2 regions of the Pseudomonas sp. P129 genome follow, and region 2 is predicted to be linked to the other one. Evidence: riboswitches for the same ligand, from Rfam matches in the RefSeq annotation. Region 2 holds a riboswitch; the other holds the start of a gene.

Region 1 (5,889 bases), 110 kb from region 2:
GCCGCCTCGTCTTCGTCCAGACCTTCTGCGAGGAAGCCTTGCCGTTCTTCACGGACCCTGGCCGCCAGCGGGTTCAGGTCGTCGGGCTCGTCAAGCGCCGCGACGGCCTGCACCGCAGCGTCGAACAGCTTGATGAGGTTGGCGAACGCGTCGCGGAAGAAACCGGAGACCCGCAGTGTCACGTCCACTCGCGGGCGGTCGAGCAGGCTGATCGGCAGAATCTCGAAGTCGTCGACCCGCTGACTGCCCGTCGCCCACACCGGACGCACGCCCATCAGCGCCATGGCCTGGGCGATGTCGTCACCGCCGGTACGCATGGTCGCCGTGCCCCATACCGACAGCCCCAGCTGGCGCAGGTGATCGCCATGGTCCTGCAGGTGACGTTCCAGCAACAGGTTGGCGGACTGGAAGCCGATTCGCCAGGCCGTGGTGGTCGGCAGGTTGCGCACGTCCACGGTAAAAAAGTTGCGGCCGGTGGGCAGCACATCCAGACGGCCCCGGCTCGGCGCGCCGCTGGGGCCTGCCGGAACGAAGCGACCACTCAGGGCATCGAGCATGCCCTGCATTTCGCCGGGGCCGCAGGCATCCAGACGCGGCGCGACAACGTCACGCAAGCTGTCGAGAATCAGCGCCAGATCATCGTGCGCCGGCAAGTCGGTCAACGCTTCGCCCTGCGTGACACGTTCGATAAGGATGGCGGCGTAAAGCTCCAGCCGCTCGCGCGCGTCGCCCGCACTGCGCCAGGGGTCGCTGCTCAGGTGCTGCAACGCAGCAGGACGCGGGCCGGTCCAGGGTTCGGCCAACTCGCAGTTCAAGGGGTCGAAGTCCAGCTCGAACGCCTTGCTCAACGCGCGCAACAGACTGGACTGCGCGCCACGCCCGTCACCACGCGGGATACGCAGCAGGGCCAGCAAGGTGTCGATGCGCAGGCGACCTTGCGGCGATTGACCGAAGATATGCAGACCATCGCGAATCTGCGATTCCTTCAGGTCACACAGGTAAGTGTCCAGACGTGGCAGCCAGAGCGCCGCGTCGGCATCGCTGTCGAGGTTCTCGCCCAACGCCAGTTCGCGGTCGATATGGGTTTCACGAACCAGTTCGAGAATGTCCCGCTGCAGCTCGCGCGCGCGGCGCGGGTCGAGCATTTGCGCTTCGTAGAATTCGTCGGCGAGCAGTTCCAGATTGCGCAACGGGCCGTAGGTCTCCGCGCGGGTCAGCGGCGGCATCAAGTGATCGATGATGACCGCCTGAGTGCGCCGCTTGGCTTGTGCGCCCTCGCCCGGATCGTTGACGATGAACGGATAGATGTTCGGCATGGCGCCCAGCACCGCGTCCGGCCAGCAGGTTCGCGACAGCCCCACGCCCTTGCCGGGCAGCCATTCGAGGTTGCCGTGCTTGCCGACATGCACCACCGCATGCGCGCCGTAGGCCTTGCGCAGCCAGAAGTAGAACGCCAGATAGCCATGGGGTGGAACCAGATCCGGGTCGTGATACACCGCGCTCGGGTCGACCTGATAACCCCGCGCCGGTTGAATGCCGATGAACGTGAGGCCAAAGCGCAGTCCGGCGATCATCATCCGGCCGCTGCGAAACATCGGATCGGTGTCCGGCGTGCCCCAGCGGGCATTCACTGCGTCGCGGTTTTCCTGCGGCAGTTCGTTGAACGCCGCCAGGTATTCCTCCAGCGCCATGCTCTGCTGACACGGGCGCTGGTCGATACTGTCCAGATCATTGGTCACACCGCCCAGCAGTTGCTGGATCAGTTCGGTGCCGCTGTCCGGCAACGGTGCCAGCGGATAGCCTTCGGCCTGCATGGCGCGCAGGATATTCAGCGCCGCAGCAGGCGTATCGAGCCCCACACCATTGCCGATCCTTCCGTCGCGAGTCGGGTAATTGGCGAGGATCAGCGCCACGCGCTTTTCGCCATTGGGCAGGCGTGCAAGCTCGATCCAGCGCCGCGCCAATTCCGCGACGAAATCCATCCGGTCCGGCTGGGCGCGGTAGCAGACCACGTCCGACTGGCTGCGCTCACTGCGCCAGGCCAGGTCCTTGAAGCTGATCGGCCGGCTGATGATCCGTCCGTCCAGCTCCGGCAAGGCAATGTGCATCGCCAGATCGCGAGCGCCGAGGCCCTGTTCGCTGGCCTGCCAGGCAGGCTCGTTGTCCTGCGCGCAGATGGCCTGAATGACCGGCACGTTGCGCCGAAACGGCCGCAGATGCGGCGCTTCCGGACTCGACTGGGCAAAACCGGTGGTATTGAGGATCAGCTCGGTTTCAGCCTCATCCAGCCAGTCCTCCACCTGAGTGAAACAGCCGGGTTCCTTGAGGCTGGCCACGGCAATGGGCAGCGGGTTGATGCCTTGCGCCTGCAAGCGCGTACAGAACTCGTCGATGAAACCGGTATTGGCGGCCTGCAGGTGCGAGCGATAGAACAGCAGCGCCGCCACCGGCTGCTCGGCAAGCCAGTCTGCCTGCCAATCGGCAAGCTGCGCGCTTGCCAGTCGCGGATGGTAGATGGCCGTGCGCGGCAACGGCGCGGGCTCGGCCCATGAGTAATCGCGGTCCAGCCAGCGACTGGCCATGCAGTTGTACAGTTGCAGCGCGTTCTGCAGGCCGCCCTGACGCAGGAACTGCCAGAGTCGATCGCGCTCTGCGGCAGGCACGGTGCTCAGATCACTCAGTTCCGGATCAGGGCGGTCATCACCGGGCACCAGAATGACCTGAACACCACGTGCCGCGAGCTCCATCAGCCGCTCGACGCCATAGCGCCAGTAGCCGATACCGCCGTGCAGCGAAATCAGAATGACCTTTGCGTGACGCAGCACTTCATCGACGTACAGGTCGACAGAGGCGTGATTCTGGACCTGCATCGGGTTGGCCAGACGCAGGCTGGGGTAGTCTTCGGGGAGCTGCCGGGCAGCTTCGGCCAGCAGCGCCAGGCTGGAGTCGCCGCTGCAGAGAATCACCAGCTCGGCCGGCGTCTGGCCCAGATCGGCAATATTGTCGTCAGGTACGAAACCGCCGGGCTGGGTTCTCAGTAAATGCATGGGTCAGCCGGCAATCGCAGCGTTGAGTTGCACTTGCAGGGCTGCGGCATCCAGCTCCTGACCGATCAGCACCAGGTGCGTGGCACGCTCTTCATCGGCACGCCAGGCGCGGTCGAAATGCTTGTCGAAACGCGTGCCGACACCTTGAATGAGCAGGCGCATCGGTTTGCCGGGAATGGCCGCGAAGCCCTTCACACGCAAAATGCCGTGCTGCACCACCAGCTGATTCAGTGCATCGAGCAGGACTTTTTCATCGGCTTGCGGCAGCTTCAGGGAAATCGAATCGAACGCGTCGTGATCGTGGTCATCATGATCGTCATCGTCGTGGTGATCATGGTGGGTCTTGCGAGCGTCGATGTGCAGCTCGGACTCGGCACCGACACCCAGCAGCACGCTGATCGGCAGGCGACCGCTGCTGGCTTCGATCACCTTGACCGCAGGCGGCAGCTCCTCGGCAACTTCGGCACGCACCGTCGCCAGACCTTCGGCGTCGATCATGTCGGCCTTGTTGAGGATCACCAGATCGGCGCTGGCCAGTTGATCGGCAAACAGTTCGTGCAGGGGCGACTCGTGGTCCAGGTTGGGATCGAGTTTGCGCTGCGCATCGACCTGATCCGGGAAGGCAGCGAAGGTACCGGCCAGTACCGCCGGGCTGTCGACCACCGTGATCACCGCATCGACCGTGCAGGCGTTGCGGATTTCCGGCCACTGAAAAGCCTGGACCAGCGGCTTGGGCAGCGCCAGCCCCGAGGTTTCGATCAGGATATGGTCCAGATCACCACGGCGCGCGACCAGTTCGCGCATGACCGGGAAGAACTCTTCCTGCACGGTGCAGCACAGGCAACCGTTGGCCAGTTCGTAGACCCGGCCGTTGGCTTCTTCTTCGGTGCAGCCGATCGTGCACTGCTTGAGGATTTCTCCGTCGATGCCCAGCTCGCCGAACTCATTGACGATGACCGCAATGCGCCGCCCTTCGGCGTTGTCGAGCATGTGCCGCAACAGGGTGGTCTTGCCCGAGCCGAGGAAGCCGGTGACGATGGTGACGGGAAGCTTGGCCAGTGTTTTCATCAGGTGCCCTTTGGCAATGCGGCGGGCAAACAGGACGAGAGCCGCATGCATGACACGCAGATCGGATCGCCACCGGATCACCCCGCCCGGTTGTAGTGAGAATTCTCCAGGGCCGCAGCACGTGTGGCCCGTTCGAGGCAGGTCTCCTGGCTCACGGCGGCGTGCGGCAGGCAATGAACAACGTGCCGACACGCATTCATCGCGCCTTCCCGCCGCAGCAGTGGCTGTGCAATGAACATGACCGTTTACAGTTGCGGGGGCAGCTGCGGCATGTACCGCATTCCCGTCTTAGCTCCACTGGGTGATGTTTTACCCAGGGAGAACCTCGAACCGGCAAGGCTACGCAGTGACTGCAGACAGGTCAATCGTTCAGATTGACGCTGCCCCGCCGCCCATGCTCTCCTGTGCGCCTTGTTTCGGGTGCCCCTCACGGGGTGAAACGGGAAACCGGTGCGCTCGCGTTGTCGAGCAAGTCCGGTGCTGCCCCCGCAACGGTAAGCGAGCGTAGGTCTGATCCACTGTGCCACTGGCATGGGAAGGTGGCCTTGCAGGCTTTGACGCACTGACGTCTCGGCCCCTCGCGAGCCCGGAGACCGGCCCGATATGCTTGCAATGACAAACCCGCGGTGGGCGGGCGCAGTTGAAACCTCCGGCGTCTGCCGGCAGGTTCTTTTGCGCGTGGCCCACTTGCCGATCATCAAGAGGGAACGCCATGTCGACCATCAGCAGCCACGCCGCCGCACCCAGCTCCACACGCATTCAACGCCTGACCGCCGCCATCAGCGCTGCGCTTCTCGGCGCCTGCCTGGTGTACTTCGCCGGTTTCTCGCACATCGCGGCCGTACACAACGCGGCACACGATACCCGTCACAGCGCTGCCTTTCCTTGCCATTGAGGGCCACACATTGTTCAAGCGAATCGCCTATACCGCAGGTTTCACCGGCCTGCTCGCCGCCCTGCTGCTGACCCTGCTGCAAAGCCTGTGGGTGGTGCCGCTGATCCAGCAGGCCGAGACCTACGAAAACGCGCCTGCCGAGCAACTGCATCAGCACGCGGACGGCGCGATGGCCGAACACAGCCATGCCCATGAAGAAGCGGCCTGGGAGCCCGAAAACGGCTGGCAGCGTGTGCTATCCACCACTGGCGGTAACCTGGTGGTCGCGGTGGGCTTTGCGCTGATGCTTGCCGGGCTTTACACCCTGCGCGCGCCGGGTCGCACCGTGCAAGGCGCATGGTGGGGGCTGGCGGGTTTTGCCGTGTTCGTGCTGGCCCCCACCTTTGGCCTGCCACCCGAACTGCCAGGCACAGCCGCGGCCGAGCTGAGCCAGCGGCAGTTGTGGTGGCTCGGCGCTGCCGCGTCGACTGCCGCCGGGCTGGCCTTGCTGGTGTTCGGTCAGAACTGGCTGCTCAAAGCACTGGGTGTGGCGATTTTGCTGGTCCCGCATGTGCTTGGCGCGCCACAGCCGCTGGTCCATGAAAGCCTTGCTCCCGAGGCGCTGGAATCGCAGTTCATGATGGCCTCGCTGCTGACCAACGCGCTGTTCTGGGTCGCGCTGGGATTGATCAGTGCCTGGCTGTTCCGCAGAAACGATGTGCATAACGACAATGTCGACCTGCATCAAGCCTGATCCAGCGACGCTTCAACCCGGCGCAGCACTGGTGGCCGGGCTGGGCTGTCGGCGCGGCTGCTCGGCTGCGCTGTTGCGCGATCTGCTCGAGCAAAGCCTGCAGGCACTTGAGCTGGACATCGGCCGGGTGACCGCGCTGGCGTCCA
Region 2 (5,889 bases):
CTTTCTACCCGGCCGACCGGGAACCTGTTACCAATGAGTCTGCAGGCTGCGTGACGAATGCATCAGGTCTGTTGACGGCCACCGCCTGGTGAATCGGCTGTTGCAACCTTGATCGACCATAGAAGCACAAGGCGACCAGCAGTGTACTCAGCCACACCACGATACCCGCCCAGAAGGTGTGTGACATGAAGTGCCAGCCTTGCAGTACCCGCGTGGTGCCGTAAATCATCCCGAGCAGGAGAATGCCCGCCAGCAGAATGTTCGAATGCCGCCAGCAGTAGCGACGAGCCACGAAGTACAGGGCCAGCAGACTGAATGCGCTTGACGCATGACCGCCCGGCCAGCATCGCCCGGCGCCGGCCTCGTGCAGCAGGTTGAAATTCCTGAACCACTCGATGTGCGCCTGGCTGCCACCGTACAAGGTGGTTTCGACAGGACAATAAACGCCGGTATGGCTCTTCAGGTAATGAATCATGGCGGTGCTCAGCGCAAAGGCAACTATGACGAAAAAGAAGTCCAGCCGGTGCCTGCGTGCAAAGCGCAGGAAGGTGCCCAACCGAGAACCCGTCAGCCGCCTCGCGAGGCGCGAATCATCATATTTTTCCAGCAACGGCCAGACAAAGGACAGCATCGCACCGATGATCGCCAGCTCTCCGGTCCAGTTCGGAAGGATCCGCGCCCATCTGTGCGTGATGTTCTCGAACAAATGGCTCTGGCCTATGGGAAACACCCCGGCCGTAGAATCAAAAAACAGATCAGTCAGTTGCCGGTCGATCGTGGTCAGGTCGAAAGTAACGAAGACCAGTAAAGCGAAAAACACCGGTACACCCAGGTTGATGCCGTAAAACCGCAGCCTGGCGCTGGAAGATGTCGTCAATTGAATTGCTCGCGGTTGAGGTTTGCCCATTGCCCGGCATTCAGGGAGCCGAGAATTTTCGGCGGATGGCTGCCGTCTATTTGTACGAAAAACGCCTGGGCGTACTCACTCGAGCGCTCGCCGCCAGGTACGCCGACCTTGCGCTCGAACTGGTCGATGCAGCCACTGTGGGTCACCAGCACCATGTTCTCGCCGCTGACCTTGTGAGCCTGCACCGCTTTCATGAAGCCGCTGTCACAGTCGTTGATCCAGTCTTGGCCAGCCACCGCGTGCCCGGCCAACAGTTGCGCAGTCTGTTGCGTGCGGGTCTTGGGGCTGGCGATCATGCGCGCGTGGTCCATGCCCATTTTCTGCAACCCGGCGCCCACCGCCAGAACGGCGTCGCGGCCGTTGGAGGTAATGCCGTCGGCGTCGCTCATGCACGGGTTGTTCGAGCGGTCACAGCGTTCGGCATGGCGAATCATCACCACCACATTGCCTTGCCGCCAATGCTCGCGAAGGCCGGAAACGCTCAGGTTGCTGCCGACCCCCAGGTCCACCACGTGCACGCCCGAGAACGCCGAGTAGAACCATGCGCAGATAGCCGTCAGCACGACGGCAACAGACATCGATACGATGTGCCGATGCAACTTGTAGCGCTGACTGATGCCCGAACGGGGCAGTACATTCTTGTTGATTATCGTGTCGGTCAAGGGACCACTCCTGCCATGAACCTATGTCTGGCGTTGACCCAGGGAGTGCCCGAGGTCTGCGCCGCTCCCATGCAGGCAAGATAGGTTCAGCATCGTCCCGATGCAGTGAAGAAGATGTGAAAAACGTGTTGTGGCCCAGCGCCACATTTTTCACGCGAGCCCTCTGGAATGGGGCTTTGCGGTTTTACGGGCGTGAACATGAAGATAATTTAAGCGTTTTTCCGGAAAGCTCCGTGTCCATCCGGACAATTTTGACCTGGCCGACCGTCTGCTGAAGCTGCGGCGCGCAAAGGATTAGCCACTAAAACGCTTATCGTTTACCATGCCGCGCGTCGGTTTCCGAGAGGAACTAACAGGGAATTCGCACGCCTTTCTCACCAGGCGAAAAACGAAACTGCCCCCGCAACTGTAGGCACCGAGCCTGCTCCATGACTGCCACTGGATCGTGATCCGGGAAGGCCGGAGCCTGGCGATGACGTGTCAGTCAGGAGACCTGCCGACCCGCTTCAACCCACTAACCGGCGGGGTGTCCGGGAAGGACATCCGCACGCGCCGGCATTTCCCGCCGTGCCCGGTCATCATCCGGGGATGTGTTTCCTGATGTGCATTGCGCCCTGGCACCTGCTCCAACGGAGACCGCATTCCATGTCGCTGCCCCGCCTCGCCGCACTCGCTGCCAGCCTGACGCTGTCCACCCTGGCCCTTGCCGCCCCCACTCAGTACCCGCTGACCCTTGAAAACTGTGGCGCGACCCTGACCTTCACGCATGCGCCAACCAAGGCTGTGACCATTGGCCAGGCCGGCACCGAAATGCTTTACGAACTGGGCCTGGGCGACAGACTGGTCGGCACTTCGCTGTGGTTCAACAATGTATTGCCACGCTTCAAGGCGCAGAACGACAAGGTCGAACGCCTGGCCGACAACGAGCCCAGTTTCGAGGCAGTGATCGGCAAGCGTCCGGAACTGGTGGCCGTGCAGTTGGAGTGGATGGTCGGCAAACAGGGCGCGGTCGGCACCCGCGAGCAGTTCCATGACCTGAAGATACCCACTTACATCCTGCCGTCCGACTGCGAAGGCAAGGACAATCTGGTCGGCGCCGATGGCACACGTCTGGAGCCCTTCCGCATCGAGACCATCTACAAGAGCATCGAGCAACTGGCGCAGATCTTCGATGTGCAGGATCGCGGCGACGCGCTGGTTACTGACCTCAAGGCCCGCCTGAGCGCGGCGATTGCCAACGTCAGGCAGAACAAGGCCAACGACGTCTCGGCGCTGTTCTGGTTCTCCAGCTCCGACCTTGCCAGCGACCCTTTCGTGGCAGGCCGCAAAGGTATTCCGGACTTCATGCTCAACAGCCTGGGTATGCGCAATATCGTTCAGTCCGACGAAGAGTGGCCAACCGTGGGCTGGGAAACCATCGCCAAGGCCAACCCGAGCATTCTGGTCATCGCGCGCATGGATCGCCGCCGTTTCCCGGCCGACGATTACCTGAAAAAAATCGAATTCCTCAAGACCGACCCGGTGACCCGCAACATGGACGCGGTCAAGCATGACCGGATCGTGATCATCGACGCCGAGGGCATGCAGGCTGGCCTGCGTCTGTTCACCGGGTTCGAGGAACTGGCTGACGCCGCCAACCGTTTCAACGCTGCCAAATGAGATTGCCGATAGCATTGAGTCATGTGCTCTGGGTTTCGGCGGTGCTGGTGCTGGCGATCATGATCGGGGCCGCGATCGGCGAAACCTCGATCAGCCTGCAGGTGGTTTTTCAGGTGCTGGCCAACAAACTCTGGGCCGCCGGCTATGTGCTCGACCCTATAGACGAAGGCATCGTCTGGAACTACCGGCTGACCCGCGCCATTGTCGCAGCCGCCTGCGGGGCCGGGCTGGCGATTTGTGGCGTGGTGTTGCAGTCGTTATTGCGCAACCCGCTGGCAGACCCGTATCTGCTGGGGATTTCCGCAGGGGCCTCGACCGGCGCGGTACTGGTCGCCATTCTGGGCTTCGGTGCAGGCGCAATCTCGATGTCGGCCGGCGCCTTTGTCGGTGCCGTGGCGGCATTTTCGCTGGTCGCCCTGCTGGCGCACTCTTCACGCGGCACCACGGCAGCCGGGCAGATCATTCTGGCCGGGATCGCCGGTTCGCAACTGTTCAATGCCCTGACCTCGTTTCTGATCACCAAATCGGCAAGCTCCGAGCAGGCACGCGGCATCATGTTCTGGCTGCTGGGTAACCTCAGCGGCGTGCGCTGGCACTCGGTCTGGCTGGCAGTGCCGACAGTGCTGGTCGGTCTGCTGGTGTGCCTCTGGCACCGGCGAGCGCTGGACGCGTTCACCTTCGGCAGCGACTCGGCGGCGTCACTGGGGATCGCGGTACGCCGCGTGCAGATCATATTGATCACTACCGCCGCGCTGGTCACCGCAGTGATGGTCTCGATTGTCGGCTCCATCGGTTTTGTCGGGCTGGTGATCCCGCACGCGGTACGCATGCTGGTCGGTGTCCGGCATGCCCGGCTGGTGCCGCTGAGTGCCTTGAGCGGCGCACTGTTCCTGATCGCTGCCGATATCCTCTCGCGCACGCTGATCAAGGGGCAGGCGCTGCCGATCGGGGTGATTACCGCACTGATCGGCGCACCGGTCTTCGCTTTGATTCTTATCCGGGGCAACAGCACGCGATGAACGCCTTACCTCATCCGCTCAATGCACCGGTGCTCGGTTGTGCCGGTCTGGGTTATTCGGTACGTGGCGCAGCGCTGCTGCGCGATGTCGACCTGAGCATTGCCGCCGGTGAAACCCTGGCCGTGGTCGGTCCCAACGGCTCGGGCAAATCCACCCTGCTCAAGCTGTTGGCCGGTATTCAGAAGCCGGTCAGCGGCTCGGTCAGCCTGGACGGGCAAGCACTTGAAGCGTTGAGCCGCAGGGACGTGGCGCGCCTGCTGGCGGTGGTCGAGCAGCAGGCTGAAACCAGCGACGCCGTGACCGTGCTGGATGCCGTCGAACTGGGCCGCACGCCCTGGCTGTCGGCGTTGGAGCCGTGGAGCGCAACGGACGACGCGATCGTTCGCCAGGCGTTGCAGGATGTGGACATGCTGCACCTGCAAAAACGCGCCTGGCACACTTTGTCCGGTGGCGAGCGGCAGCGCGTTCACATCGCCCGGGCGCTGGCGCAACGGCCGCAGATCCTTCTGCTGGACGAACCGACCAATCATCTGGACATCCAGCATCAACTGACCATCCTCGGCCTGGTCAGAGCCTTGCCGGTGACCACCGTGATTGCCCTGCACGACCTGAATCAGGCGCTGGACTGCGACCGTGTGGCGGTCATGGAAAAGGGTCGGCTGGTCGCGCTGGGTGCGCCGCTCGAGGTGCTGACCCCGGAACGCCTGCTGAGCACCTTCGGCGTGGTGGCGCACTGGCTGACCGACCCCAGTGACGGGGCGAAGATTCTGCGCCTGCGCTCGCGCTGAAAGCGCGCCGATGGTCAGTCCGGCACCTGCTGCAATCTGCAACAGGTGCACCACGCGGTCTGTGGCACTACAATGCGCGCTTTGCCCGCAGCCGGATCCCGTTGCCATGTCGTTACCCAAGCACCACCTGGAATTGCTCAGCCCTGCACGGGATGTGACCATCGCCCGTGAAGCCATCCTGCATGGTGCCGATGCGGTCTATATCGGCGGGCCGAGCTTTGGTGCGCGGCACAACGCCTGCAACGAGGTCAGTGACATTGCCGAGCTGGTCAAATTCGCGCACCGCTATCACGCGCGGATCTTCACCACCATCAACACCATCCTCCATGACGACGAACTGGAGCCTGCGCGCAAGCTGATTCACCAGCTCTACGACGCCGGCGTGGACGCGTTGATCGTGCAGGACCTCGGGGTGATGGAGATGGACATTCCGCCCATCGAACTGCACGCCAGTACGCAAACCGATATTCGCACCCTGAGCCGGGCGAAGTTTCTCGATCAGGCCGGTTTCTCGCAACTGGTGCTGGCCCGGGAACTGAACCTTCAGGAAATCCGCGCAATCGCCGACGAAACCGACGCGGCCATCGAATTCTTCATCCACGGCGCGCTGTGTGTGGCGTTCTCCGGGCAGTGCAATATTTCCCACGCGCAAAACGGCCGCAGCGCCAACCGTGGCGACTGCTCGCAGGCCTGCCGCCTGCCGTACACGCTAAAGGATGATCAGGGTCGCGTTGTGGCCTTCGAGAAGCATCTGTTGTCCATGAAAGACAACAACCAGAGCGCCAACCTGCGTGCGCTGGTGGACGCCGGCGTGCGCTCGTTCAAGATCGAAGGCCGTTACAAGGATGCGGGCT

What was found. Region 2 has a riboswitch for cobalamin ahead of KBY02_RS12845 (ABC transporter substrate-binding protein). Riboswitches for the same ligand answer to the same signal wherever they lie in the genome.
Region 1: it holds a riboswitch for cobalamin, as region 2 does, so the genes downstream of both, cobW (cobalamin biosynthesis protein CobW) here and KBY02_RS12845 (ABC transporter substrate-binding protein) in region 2, are expected to answer to the same signal.

What each region holds. Positions count from the first base shown of each region.
Region 1 covers NZ_JAGPYS010000004.1:296,984-302,872, reverse strand. The annotation lists gene cobN (cobaltochelatase subunit CobN) at 1-3,047, opposite strand, end outside; gene cobW (cobalamin biosynthesis protein CobW) at 3,051-4,115, opposite strand; cobalamin riboswitch at 4,234-4,458, opposite strand; cobalamin riboswitch at 4,517-4,732, shown strand; gene KBY02_RS13265 (CbtB domain-containing protein) at 4,828-5,010, shown strand; gene KBY02_RS13260 (CbtA family protein) at 5,021-5,743, shown strand; gene KBY02_RS13255 (cobalamin biosynthesis protein) at 5,721-5,889, shown strand, end outside.
Region 2 covers NZ_JAGPYS010000004.1:185,061-190,949, reverse strand. The annotation lists gene KBY02_RS12855 (phosphatase PAP2 family protein) at 5-907, opposite strand; gene KBY02_RS12850 (histidine phosphatase family protein) at 874-1,569, opposite strand; cobalamin riboswitch at 1,886-2,085, shown strand; gene KBY02_RS12845 (ABC transporter substrate-binding protein) at 2,215-3,228, shown strand; gene KBY02_RS12840 (FecCD family ABC transporter permease) at 3,225-4,247, shown strand; gene KBY02_RS12835 (ABC transporter ATP-binding protein) at 4,244-5,035, shown strand; gene KBY02_RS12830 (peptidase U32 family protein) at 5,142-5,889, shown strand, end outside.